Regions from separate parts of the Vibrio sp. 1580 genome, predicted to be linked through region 1. Evidence: riboswitches for the same ligand, from Rfam matches in the RefSeq annotation. Region 1 holds a riboswitch; the other holds the start of a gene.

Region 1 (5,679 bases):
GTGATTGAAAAGTACGGTCTGAGTAAAGGTCACTCTTTGGTTATCGATGACGAAAGAGCAGAAGAGTTATACCAGCAACTGAAAGAAGAGAACTTGATTACCAATGAGTATGCGGGCGGTACAATTGGTAACACGCTACATAACTACTCCGTGCTAGCTGATGACCGCTCCACACTACTTGGAGTGATGAGCCAGGATATTAAGATTGGCAGCTACGGTTACCGTTATCTTTGTAATACATCAAGCCGCATGGACTTGAACTACCTACAAGGTGTAGATGGTGCAATTGGCCGTTGTTTTGCTCTTATCACAGAAGACGGTGAACGTACTTTTGCTATCAGCGAAGGGCAAATGAACCAACTCCATCCTGATAGCATTCCAGAGAAAATCTTTAAAAATGCATCAGCACTTGTACTGACGTCATATCTAGTACGTTGCAAAGACGGCGACCCAATGCCGGAAGCAACAATGAAAGCGATTGAGTACGCGAAAAAGAATGATGTGCCTGTTGTTCTGACTTTAGGCACAAAGTTTGTTATTCAAGATGACCCTAAATATTGGCAAGAATTCATTCGAGATAACGTTTCAGTCGTTGCGATGAATGAAGATGAAGCAGAAGCTCTGACGGGGGAATCTGATCCACTTGCTGCGTCTGATAAAACATTGGAGTGGGCTGATCTAGTATTGTGCACGGCGGGTCCTGTAGGTCTATTTATGGCTGGGTATACGGAAGATAGCGCGAAGCGCGAAACTTCTTTGCCATTGCTTCCAGGGTCAATTGCTGAATTTAATCGTTATGAATTTAGTCGCCCGGCGAAAAAAGACTCATGCGAGACGCCAATAAAAGTGTACTCGCATATCTCGCCATATATGGGTGGCCCAGAAAAAATTAAGAATACAAATGGCGCAGGTGATGCCGCGTTATCTGCTGTTCTTCATGATATGGCAGCAAATAAATACCATAAAGAAAATGTGCCTAATTCAAGCAAGCACAGTAACGAGTATTTAACTTACTCTTCTTTTTCTCAAGTCTGCAAATACGCAAACCGCGCGAGCTACGAAGTTCTCGTGCAACATTCACCACGATTGTCGCGCGGACTTCCTGAGCGAGAAGATAGTCTAGAAGAAGCATACTGGGAACGTTAATACGAAGCGATTTAATTAACTATTCTGTAACTAAAGTAAAAGGCACATTAAGAAATGTGCCTTTTTTATTTGTAATGGTTTAAATAAAAAAGGCTCCCTATGGGAGCCTTTTAAAAAATAGCACGGATCTAGATTAGGAACTCATCCAGAGATTTACCTGCATCAAGTTGCTCTTGAATCGCCGAAGGTGTACGACCTTGGCCAGTCCAAGTTTTCTCATTACCGTTTGAATCTGTGTATTTGTATTTAGCAGGGCGAGGTGCGCGCTTCGCTTTGCCTTTCGTCTTAGTTTCGCCAGATAGCGCAGTAATAAGTGCTTCTACGTCAATACCGTCTTGAGCGATTTTCTCAGCAATCTCTGCAAGCTTAGCTTCTTGCTCTGCTTGTGCTGCGCGTTCTGCTTCTTCTGCTTCACGACGCTCATCTACGACAGTAGTGAGTTTATCTAGAGCTTCTTCCAATTGTTCTAGAGTCAGCTCACGAGAAAATGCACGAAGGCTACGGATATTTAGAAGGGTTTTAGTCAGCTCTGACATAACGATTCCTATTAAAAGGTTAATGTGTTGGGCACTTTTTATCGTTACGATTAAATAATGCCAATCTATAAATAAACAAAGAGTCCTTATATTTAACTTTATCTTTTCCTTATGTGCAAATGCTAAATCAAGATTTTGTTTAAATTTGACTATTTTTTAAAGCAATTAATATTATTACACTCGAAATAAATCATTATTAGATGAGAACTAAAATCAACAATCATTATTGTATAGAGAGAGTGACAGCTTGGCTTTTTATAGAAAAATTTGAGTTATTACTTAAAAATATGAAGCATCCATCTTTAATGCTGTGTCATATATCCTTAATTTATTGATATAAGATAAACCATGATATTTCTAAGGTAGTAATAATGTTTCATAAATAACATGATTGATGTGATTTCAGTTGCACAAAACTTATGGAAGTAGGCAAGGTTTATAAATTATCTCAGTCATTATTTATTTGTTTAATTTAGTTTGATGTGTTGCATTGACTCTCATCATAAGTACAATGGCTGCCACCTGATGCAATATTGCAGACAATTTGTTGTTAATTTGTACAGTTAGTGGTTAATTGTTTGTTGTTGCCGTAGAGGCGCGGTCTCGAAGAGTAGCTATTATTGGGGTGATGCCAATGAATAATAGTGGAAGGCGAAGATTGCCGAAGTAAGTAACTCATCAAAGTTACTTGCTGGGGTTGTATCTGAAAGGAACAACACTGCCATAGTATATATTCACATTAAACTATGGAGCGCTACTGTAGGGTTGGGTGGAGTGTTCGCTTCCCTGTCGCTAAGTTCAACATGAGCACGTATCGTATGCTACGTGACTTGTCTGCAGTAGATCTCTAGCCAAACTTTGGTTTTTGAAGATCATGAATTTAATAGATTTTTCTAGTTCTCCTGTTTCATTATTGCCACCTATTGTCGCTTTGACTTTGGCGATTTTGACTCGACGTGTATTAGTTTCCTTGGGTGTAGGTATCGTGCTAGGTGCGGTGCTACTTAATAGCTGGTCTATCAGCGACACCGCAGGTTACGTCAGTTCTCAAGTTTCTTCTGTCTTTATTGAAGATGGCGGAATTAACACTTGGAACATGAGCATTGTTGGTTTCCTAATCTTATTAGGTATGACAACAGCTTTATTAACGCTATCTGGCGGTACTCGTGCTTTTGCTGAATGGGCACAATCTCGAGTGAAGAGTAAACGCGGCTCCAAACTTCTTGCCGCCTTTTTAGGCGTATTCATTTTTGTCGATGATTACTTTAATAGCCTTGCTGTTGGTGCGATCTCTCGCCCAGTAACCGATCGCTTTTATGTGTCTCGCGCTAAGCTTGCGTACATTCTAGACTCAACCGCTGCTCCAATGTGTGTAATTATGCCTGCTTCTAGCTGGGGTGCTTACATTATTACTATTATTGGCGGGATCTTAGTCTCACATGGGATCACAGAGTATTCGGCTCTTGGCGCATATGTTCGTCTTATTCCAATGAACTTCTACGCCGTTTTTGCGCTGCTAATGGTGTTCGCTGTTGCGTGGTTTGGTCTTGATATTGGTAAAATGCGTGAGCATGAGATCTCTGCATCGCAAGGTCGTGGCTTTGATAAAGACAAAGAAAATGACTCGCAAGAAGCGCATGACCTAAACGAAGAGCTAGATATCCGTGAAAGTGAAAAGGGTAAAGTGTCAGATTTGATACTTCCTATCGTGACGCTGATTATCGCGACTATCGCTTCAATGCTTTACACGGGTGGCCAAGCATTGGCTGCTGATGGTAAGGAGTTTGCGCTTCTTGGTGCTTTTGAAAATACAGATGTAGGTACATCACTAATCTACGGTAGCTTGCTTGGCTTAGCAGTTGCACTGTTTACTGTTGTGAAGCAAGGTCTACCAATGGCTGAGATCGCACGTACACTTTGGATTGGTGCTAAGTCTATGTTTGGTGCGATTCTAATCTTAGTATTTGCCTGGACCATTGGTTCTGTTATCGGTGATATGAAGACTGGTACTTACCTTTCGACAATGGCGCAGGGCAATATCAACCCTCATTGGCTCCCAGTTATCCTATTCTTGTTGTCTGGCCTGATGGCGTTCTCAACAGGTACTTCATGGGGTACGTTCGGCATCATGCTTCCAATCGCTGGAGACATGGCTGGCGCAACAGACGTAGCGCTAATGCTACCGATGCTGAGTGCGGTTTTAGCTGGTGCGGTATTCGGTGACCATTGTTCACCAATCTCAGATACGACTATCTTGTCATCGACGGGTGCACGTTGTAACCACATTGATCACGTATCAACACAGCTACCTTATGCATTATCAGTCGCGCTTGTTTCATGCGTCGGCTTTATTGCCCTTGGTATGACTGCTTCAATAGCGTTCTCGTTCATTGCAGCGTCGATAACATTCGTTATCGTTTGCGCTATTTTGTCATGGCTTTCAAAGTCTAAAATAGCGTCTTGCCAGAGTGCGTAATTCACTGATTTAAAAAGTAAATTTATAGGAGGCTTCGGCCTCCTTTTTTATTTGTATTATACAATTCGAATTTTTTTAAAATTAAGGGTTGAAAAAAGTAATCAGCTTGGTTAGTGTGGTTGGTAACAAAGCAAATGAGAAGAGCCTTGAAATAAGTATGCGTAATTTTGTAATGAACATTCATCACCATCATCACCCAATCTAGTCTTTCGGGCGATGTACGCATACCCGGGAGGCAGGAAACTCCCGGAGGTAAAATCAAAGTAAAAGCAGATTTTAAACCCTCGGGAGACTTCAATCTCCCGAGGGTTTTTTAGTTTTATTAGTTTGAAAAATACTTAGATATCAAAATCTTGCATAGGGACAAAGCAATGCAAACACAACGTTTAAGAATCGCAATTCAGAAAAAAGGTCGTCTTAGCAAAGAGAGTCAAGCTCTACTAAAACAGTGCGGCGTAAAGTTCAACGTAATGGGCGAGCGTTTAGTTGTCCATTCTGAAAATATGCCAATTGATTTACTCTTGGTTCGTGACGACGACATCCCAGGTTTAATTATGGATGGCGTGGTTGACCTTGGCTTTATTGGCGAAAATGAACTAGAAGAAGTTCGCCTTGACCGCAAAGCATTAGGTGAACCCTGCGAGTTTGTTCAGCTTCGTCGACTTGATTTTGGTGGCTGTCGTTTATCTATCGCAATCGACAAGGACGAAGAGTACAACGGTCCACAAGACTTAGCTGGCAAGCGTATTGCTACAACGTATCCTCAACTTCTAAAAGCGTACATGGATGAAGCCGGCGTTCCATTCTCTACATGTATGCTGACAGGCTCTGTAGAAGTTGCCCCTCGCGCGGGTCTCGCTGATGCTATCGCTGATTTGGTTTCTACAGGTGCAACACTGGAAGCGAACGGCCTTAAAGAAGCTGAAATTATCTTCAAATCAAAAGCGACATTGATTCAACGCACTGGTGAGTTCGACGCAGACAAAGTGGCGCTAATCGAAAAGCTGTTAACTCGCATGCAAGGCGTGCAGCAAGCGAAAGAATCTAAGTACATTATGCTTCACGCCCCAGCAGAGAAGTTAGATCAAATTAAAGCACTACTGCCAGGTGCTGAAGACCCAACTGTTCTTCCTCTTTCTGCAGATAAGCAGAAAATGGCTGTTCACTTAGTGAGTTCTGAAAACCTATTCTGGGAAACAATGGAACAGCTGAAAGAGTTGGGCGCAAGTTCAATTCTCGTTCTACCAATTGAAAAAATGATGGAGTAAGCATCATGAGAACAGTCGTTTGGCAATCATTAAGTGAGAATCAGCAAGACTCTATTTTGGAGCGCCCTGCTATTGCAGAAGGTGCCAATATCACCACTGCTGTGGCCGAAGTTATTGCTAAAGTTCGAGAAGAAGGTGACTCTGCTCTTATTGAGCTGACAGAAAAGTTTGACCGTGTTAAGCCTGAATCCATTCGTGTTTCTTCTCAGGAAATTAAGGCAGCGTCAGAGCGTTTGTCAGAGTCAATGAAGAG
Region 2 (5,679 bases), on a different contig from region 1:
CGCCCTGCACCAGGTTATCCAGCGTGCCCTGAGCATACTGAAAAAGGACCGCTTTGGGAGCTACTTAATGCGGAAGAGAATATTGGCATGACTCTAACCTCCAGCTATGCAATGTATCCGGGTGCGTCAGTATCTGGTTGGTACTTCTCTCATCCTGACTCACGTTACTTTGCGATCGCACAGATCCAAGAAGATCAGCTAGAGAGTTACGCCGATCGTAAGGGGTGGGATAGGATCGAGGCTGAAAAATGGTTAGGGCCAAACATTAATGGTTAAATTGATGTTTACCTCGTCCAAATATAACAACTAATGAAACAACAAAGGGCTGCAGATACGCAGCCCTTTGTTTTATTGAGTTGAACTTACTTCTCAAACAACTCCGTGTGGAGTTTTTGTATGGCTTGTTTCGATACCGATTCATGGAGCAAGAAGCATAAGTTGTGAGGGCTAGCGCCATAACAAATCATGCGTAGGTTAAAATCTTCTAGCGTGCCAAAAACCTGTTTCGCGTAGCCTTTACTCTCACTCATGTTGTTACCAATGAGAGCAACGAGGCATAGGTCATGTTCAACTTCTACCTTACATAACTCTTCTAACTCTTCTCGTGCAGCTTGCGGCAGCTGTGGTGCTCCGCCAGATGTATCAGTTTGATCAAGTGTTAACGATACACTGATTTCAGATGTCGTGATCAAATCGACAGAGATCTTATGCTTTGCAAGGATCTCAAAGACCTTTGCTAAGAAACCGTATGCGTGGAACATATTGGCGCTGCGTAGCGTTACCATGGTTTGGTTACAACGCAAAGCTAGCGCACGGAATAACGGTGAGCTTTCGACTTGGTGGCGAATCCAAGTTCCCCCTTTTTCAGGCTCTTTCGATGACCCCACAAATACCGGAATGTCGTGGCGCAATGCAGGTACTAGCGTAGAAGGGTGAAGGATTTTAGCGCCAAAGTTAGCCATTTCTGAAGCTTCACTAAAGCTGATCTCAGGAATTGGTGAGGCTTTTGGCGCAATTCGCGGATCTGTTGTGTAGATGCCCGGAACATCAGTCCAGATTTCTAACCCTGCCGCTTTGACGCTCTCAGCAATTAAGGCGGCGCTGTAATCGCTGCCTCCTCGACCTAGTGTTGTTGTATTACCGGCTTCGTCAGATCCTATGAAGCCTTGAGTAACAACAACGGATTGTTGGCAAAGTGGTACGAGTTTATCTTGCGCAAGCGTCGAAATTGCTTCAATGTTTGGCTCTGCGCGACCAAAGTTGTCATCAGTACGCAGCACATCGCGGATATCAAAGCGCACAGCTTGAATGCCTCGCTCACACATTAACTGAGTTAGAATATGCGTCGACATGAGTTCGCCACATGCGACTAAATGATCGGTTAACTTCGCACTAGCTTGGATAGATGCAGCCTCGGCCAGGCTGGTTACGGTATCTAATATGCCATACACCTCGGCAGCAGTTTTCGTGCTGTCTTCGAGCTGAGTTAAAATGGCGTCATGAATGTTGGCCAGATTTTGCAGCAGCTCAGTACGGTGCGTTTGATCCTGAACACCGTTGGCGAGTTCTACCAATAGGCTGGTGACGCCAGAGCAAGCGCTGCTCACGACCAGGCGAGTATTTGGATTGTTTTCGATAATGGTGGCGCAACGACTCATTGCCTCAAAGTTGGCAACACTGGTTCCACCGAATTTAGCTACGTTAAATGCGCTCACTGCGTTCTCCCACGACTTCCTAAAAAATTGTACATCCAATGTTTAGTGAGAAAAGGAACAGAGCAAAAAGAGAGGTATTTAGAATGCTATTTGAAAAATTTACCCTCAGAAGCCCTTCATCAGACTGCGCTGATGACAGTTGATGGGATTCAGCCCAATTCAACCGACAAGTCAAATCCTGCAACTTTGACTTACCTCGGCACTACTCCCCCTCAATGATTGGTGTTGGAATTGCGGTTCCACAAATCATCTACCTGGGTAGCGCTCCTCTTCTACATAAAGCTCAAACATTGAACGGTTTTGAGGCCTTAATGTCAATCAATATTTCAACCTTTATGGTGTTTTTTATTAACGATTTTGTGACACTGGTTTGACCTCCATACTTACGGCTAATTGCTGATAGAGGAAAAATCTATTAGGGTGAAGAACCCTACACCTGAGCCATGTTATTGAATAGAACTTTTAGAATGCTCAGGATAAAAGATAATCAAGGAGCTGACATGTCGATCCAAAGCTTTATTCCGCCTCACCGTATTTTAATGGGACCTGGTCCTTCTGATATTTATCCTCAAGTGTTACAAGCACTAAGCCGTCCTACTGTAGGTCACCTTGATCCTCTGTTTATCGGTATGATGGATGAGCTCAAGCAGCTATTGAAGTATGCCTTTCAAACTGACAATGAGTTCACTATTGCGGTTTCAGCGCCAGGTAGTGCAGGGATGGAAACCTGCTTTGTAAACTTGATCGAGAAAGGCGACAAAGTGATCGTCTGCCGTAACGGTGTATTTGGTGAACGCATGCGCGAAAATGTCGTCCGTGCTGGTGGCGAAGTTGTTATCGTCGATGATGAGTGGGGGACGCCTGTTTCCATTGATAAAGTCGAGCAAGCACTCGAACAGCACCCAGATACAAAAATTCTTGCTTTTGTGCATGCGGAAACCTCAACTGGTGCAGTCAGTGATGCTCAAGCATTGAGTAAGCTGGCGAAACAGCATAATGCATTATCTATTGTTGATGCGGTGACGTCACTTGGTGGTGTGCCGTTAAAAGTGGATGAGTGGCAACTGGATGCGGTTTACTCTGGCAGTCAAAAATGTTTGTCATGTGTACCAGGGCTCTCACCAGTGACGTTTTCTCCTGCCGCGATTGAAAAGATTCAAGCAAGAACAACACCAGTACAGAGTTGGTTCCTCGATCAGAGTTTAGTTTTGGGGTATTGGAGTGGAGAAGGCAAGCGTAGTTACCATCATACGGCGCCAGTTAATAGCTTGTATGCGCTTCATGAAGCTTTATTGATACTGAAAAATGAAGGATTAGAAAACGCTTGGGCTCGTCACCAACTGATGCATGAAAAACTCAAAAATGGCTTACAAAAGTTAGGCTTTGAATTTGTTGTGGACGAAGCCCATCGGTTGCCACAATTAAATGCGATTTACGTGCCTGAAGGAGTTGATGAAGCAAAAGTTCGTGCTCACTTGCTAGAAACCTATAACCTAGAAATTGGTGCAGGCCTTGGGGCATTAGCTGGTAAAGCGTGGCGTATTGGCTTAATGGGTTACGGCGCTCGATCTGAAAACGTTGCGCTGTGCTTAAAAGCGTTAGAAGAGTCACTCACTGAATAAAATCATACAGCAATGAGATAAAGAAAAGCGAAGGTCATCCCTTCGCTTTTTGGTATTTATTACTCAGCTCCTGAAGTGGGGGCTGGTGAGGCAGATATTGCTTGAGAAGGTGGCTGGTAATTGACGTCACTGAAATCAATCTTCGGGAACAAAAACTGCGCTTCAGCTCTAATTTGCTCCGCTTTACTTGAGTCATCTAAGCCTTGGTAGGCCAAAATCAAATTATTATAAAATGCAGGGCGAGGCTTATCTTTGATGATTTTTAGCGACCAATCGATATAAGGCTGAATCAAGGTTGCGTCTTGTTGGTACAGCCCAAGGTTTAAAAACGTGCTATAGACATCCCAATCAAACCTGTCTTTCCAAACTACAGGGTTACTGACTTGATTCAGAATATCAGGGTTAGTTGGTCTAGTGGTCTCAAACTTCGTCAATACATAATTCGTATGTAATGCGCTTACCATGTAAAACGTAAACGCAACGGGAAGTACCAAACTAAAAACACGCAGCAAGCTTTTGGTTACATTACTAAAGCCGACTTGTCGATAACGAGAGACGCGCTGATCGACCCAGTACAGTAGGATAACGAAGATCAACCAATGCACGAGAGAGTGGTAGAAAGGGTATTCCAGTTGTGAGTGCAATACGATAGGTATAAACAAGGCCAGCAACGCAAGACGAGTTCCGCGTTTGGCTTGATAGATTCGATACAGTACCAGTGCCATCGCTAAGAAGATGCCGAGTATTGGCAGCAAGCCACCTTCTACTCCCCAGTAAAGCAGCTCGTTATGCGGATGATCCATGGCTGGCAAACCAGCTGGGTAATTCTCATTTAGGGCATGTTGACGAGCCGTATACAGCATGTACTCAGATTCAAACTTACCATATCCATAACCAGTAAAAGGCTTTTCAATCACCATGTCTAATGTTTGCGGAAAAGTATACGCTCGAGGAGACTCCATATTTACTTTTTCTGCGGCTAACCCACCTCCATCAGGAAAGGCAAGATGCATGACAACGACTGAGAGTAAGAGCCCACTTACAAGTGACACAACCCAGCGGATAAAGCGCCCTTTGGTTGCAAAGCGGTACATGTATGGAATGACCAACAACACGGCGATGACCGAGGCTAACCAACCAGTGCGTGAAGCCAACGCCACAATTAGTGGTAAAGTTAAAACTGGTACGGCATAGAGAAGGTAAACATCGCTTAACTTACGATCGTATTTGTAGGGCTGACGTGCAAGTAAATAGCTGGCAATCACCAACCCTGTCGCAAGAAAACTGGCCATTACATTGGGCTGTTGGAAAATACCATAAGGACGATTGGCCACCGTGTCGTAACCAAACGGATTGCCTGGTTTGAGATACAGATATTGTGTCAAACCAAAAATGGCTTCGATAACAACCGCAAGGACAATGAACCATAATAGGCGTTGGCGATGTTTATTACTGAAATGAAATTGTTGTAAAACAATAAAGAACAGGACACCACACCACAGGCCTATGAGCTTATTGGCTGCCAAGCTGCTATTCGCATTTGGGTACAGAATGGGCACTGTCATGATAAGAGCACTAATGAACAAGCCGATGGTTAGTTTTGAGTAACGTAGCACTCGATTATTCGCTAGTTGGTAACACCCAATGCCTAATGCAAAGCTAAAAGCAATCCAAGTTGTCGCATTGAACGAAAGCGAAAGCCCCGAACCGCCGGGGTTGGGCATGAAAAAGTGCATTGCCAACACAAATAGTGTTGCCAAGGCAATGAGAAACTTGCGATTGAGGGGAACCTGTACTTTTTCGGGAGAAAGCTTTGTTCCACTTACATGTATAGTAGCCATAGTTATTGCGTTGTTTTGAATGAAAAAAGACCAGCACTTGCTGGTCTCGATACTTTACCTGTTTTTTCTACTTCAACATAGGCTTGAGGAAGTGAGCTGTGTGCGAACCCTCGATTTGCGACACATCTTCCGGAGTGCCTTGAGCGATTATCTCGCCGCCACCTTGACCCCCTTCAGGACCAAGATCGATAATCCAGTCCGCAGTCTTAATGACGTCCAGGTTATGCTCGATCACCACGACAGTATTTCCGTGGTCGCGAAGTCTGTGCAGTACAGTGAGCAACTGCTGGATATCATGGAAGTGAAGGCCGGTTGTTGGTTCATCCAAAATGTACAAGGTTTTTCCTGTATCACGTTTGGATAGCTCTCGCGCCAGTTTCACACGCTGTGCTTCACCACCGGAGAGTGTTGTTGCCGCTTGACCCAATCGTATGTACGACAAACCGACATCCATCAGTGTTTGTAGTTTGCGAGCGATGGCAGGAACTGGATCGAAGAAGG

The links. A riboswitch is a leader RNA that binds a small molecule or an ion and turns the genes downstream of it on or off. The one in region 1 is predicted to bind lysine.
Region 2: another riboswitch for lysine. It lies ahead of lysC (lysine-sensitive aspartokinase 3); the one in region 1 lies ahead of tet(35) (tetracycline efflux Na+/H+ antiporter family transporter Tet(35)).

The regions. Positions count from the first base shown of each region.
Region 1 covers NZ_JAWOVT010000007.1:129,097-134,775, reverse strand. The annotation lists gene R7093_RS13170 (inosine/guanosine kinase) at 1-1,146, shown strand, start outside; gene R7093_RS13165 (H-NS family nucleoid-associated regulatory protein) at 1,275-1,682, opposite strand; lysine riboswitch at 2,265-2,447, shown strand; gene tet(35) (tetracycline efflux Na+/H+ antiporter family transporter Tet(35)) at 2,557-4,158, shown strand; His leader region at 4,339-4,476, shown strand; gene hisG (ATP phosphoribosyltransferase) at 4,530-5,426, shown strand; gene hisD (histidinol dehydrogenase) at 5,432-5,679, shown strand, end outside.
Region 2 covers NZ_JAWOVT010000014.1:88,254-93,932, reverse strand. The annotation lists gene metH (methionine synthase) at 1-276, shown strand, start outside; gene lysC (lysine-sensitive aspartokinase 3) at 363-1,715, opposite strand; lysine riboswitch at 1,817-1,995, opposite strand; gene R7093_RS19910 (pyridoxal-phosphate-dependent aminotransferase family protein) at 2,216-3,337, shown strand; gene R7093_RS19905 (PglL family O-oligosaccharyltransferase) at 3,397-5,178, opposite strand; gene uvrA (excinuclease ABC subunit UvrA) at 5,246-5,679, opposite strand, start outside.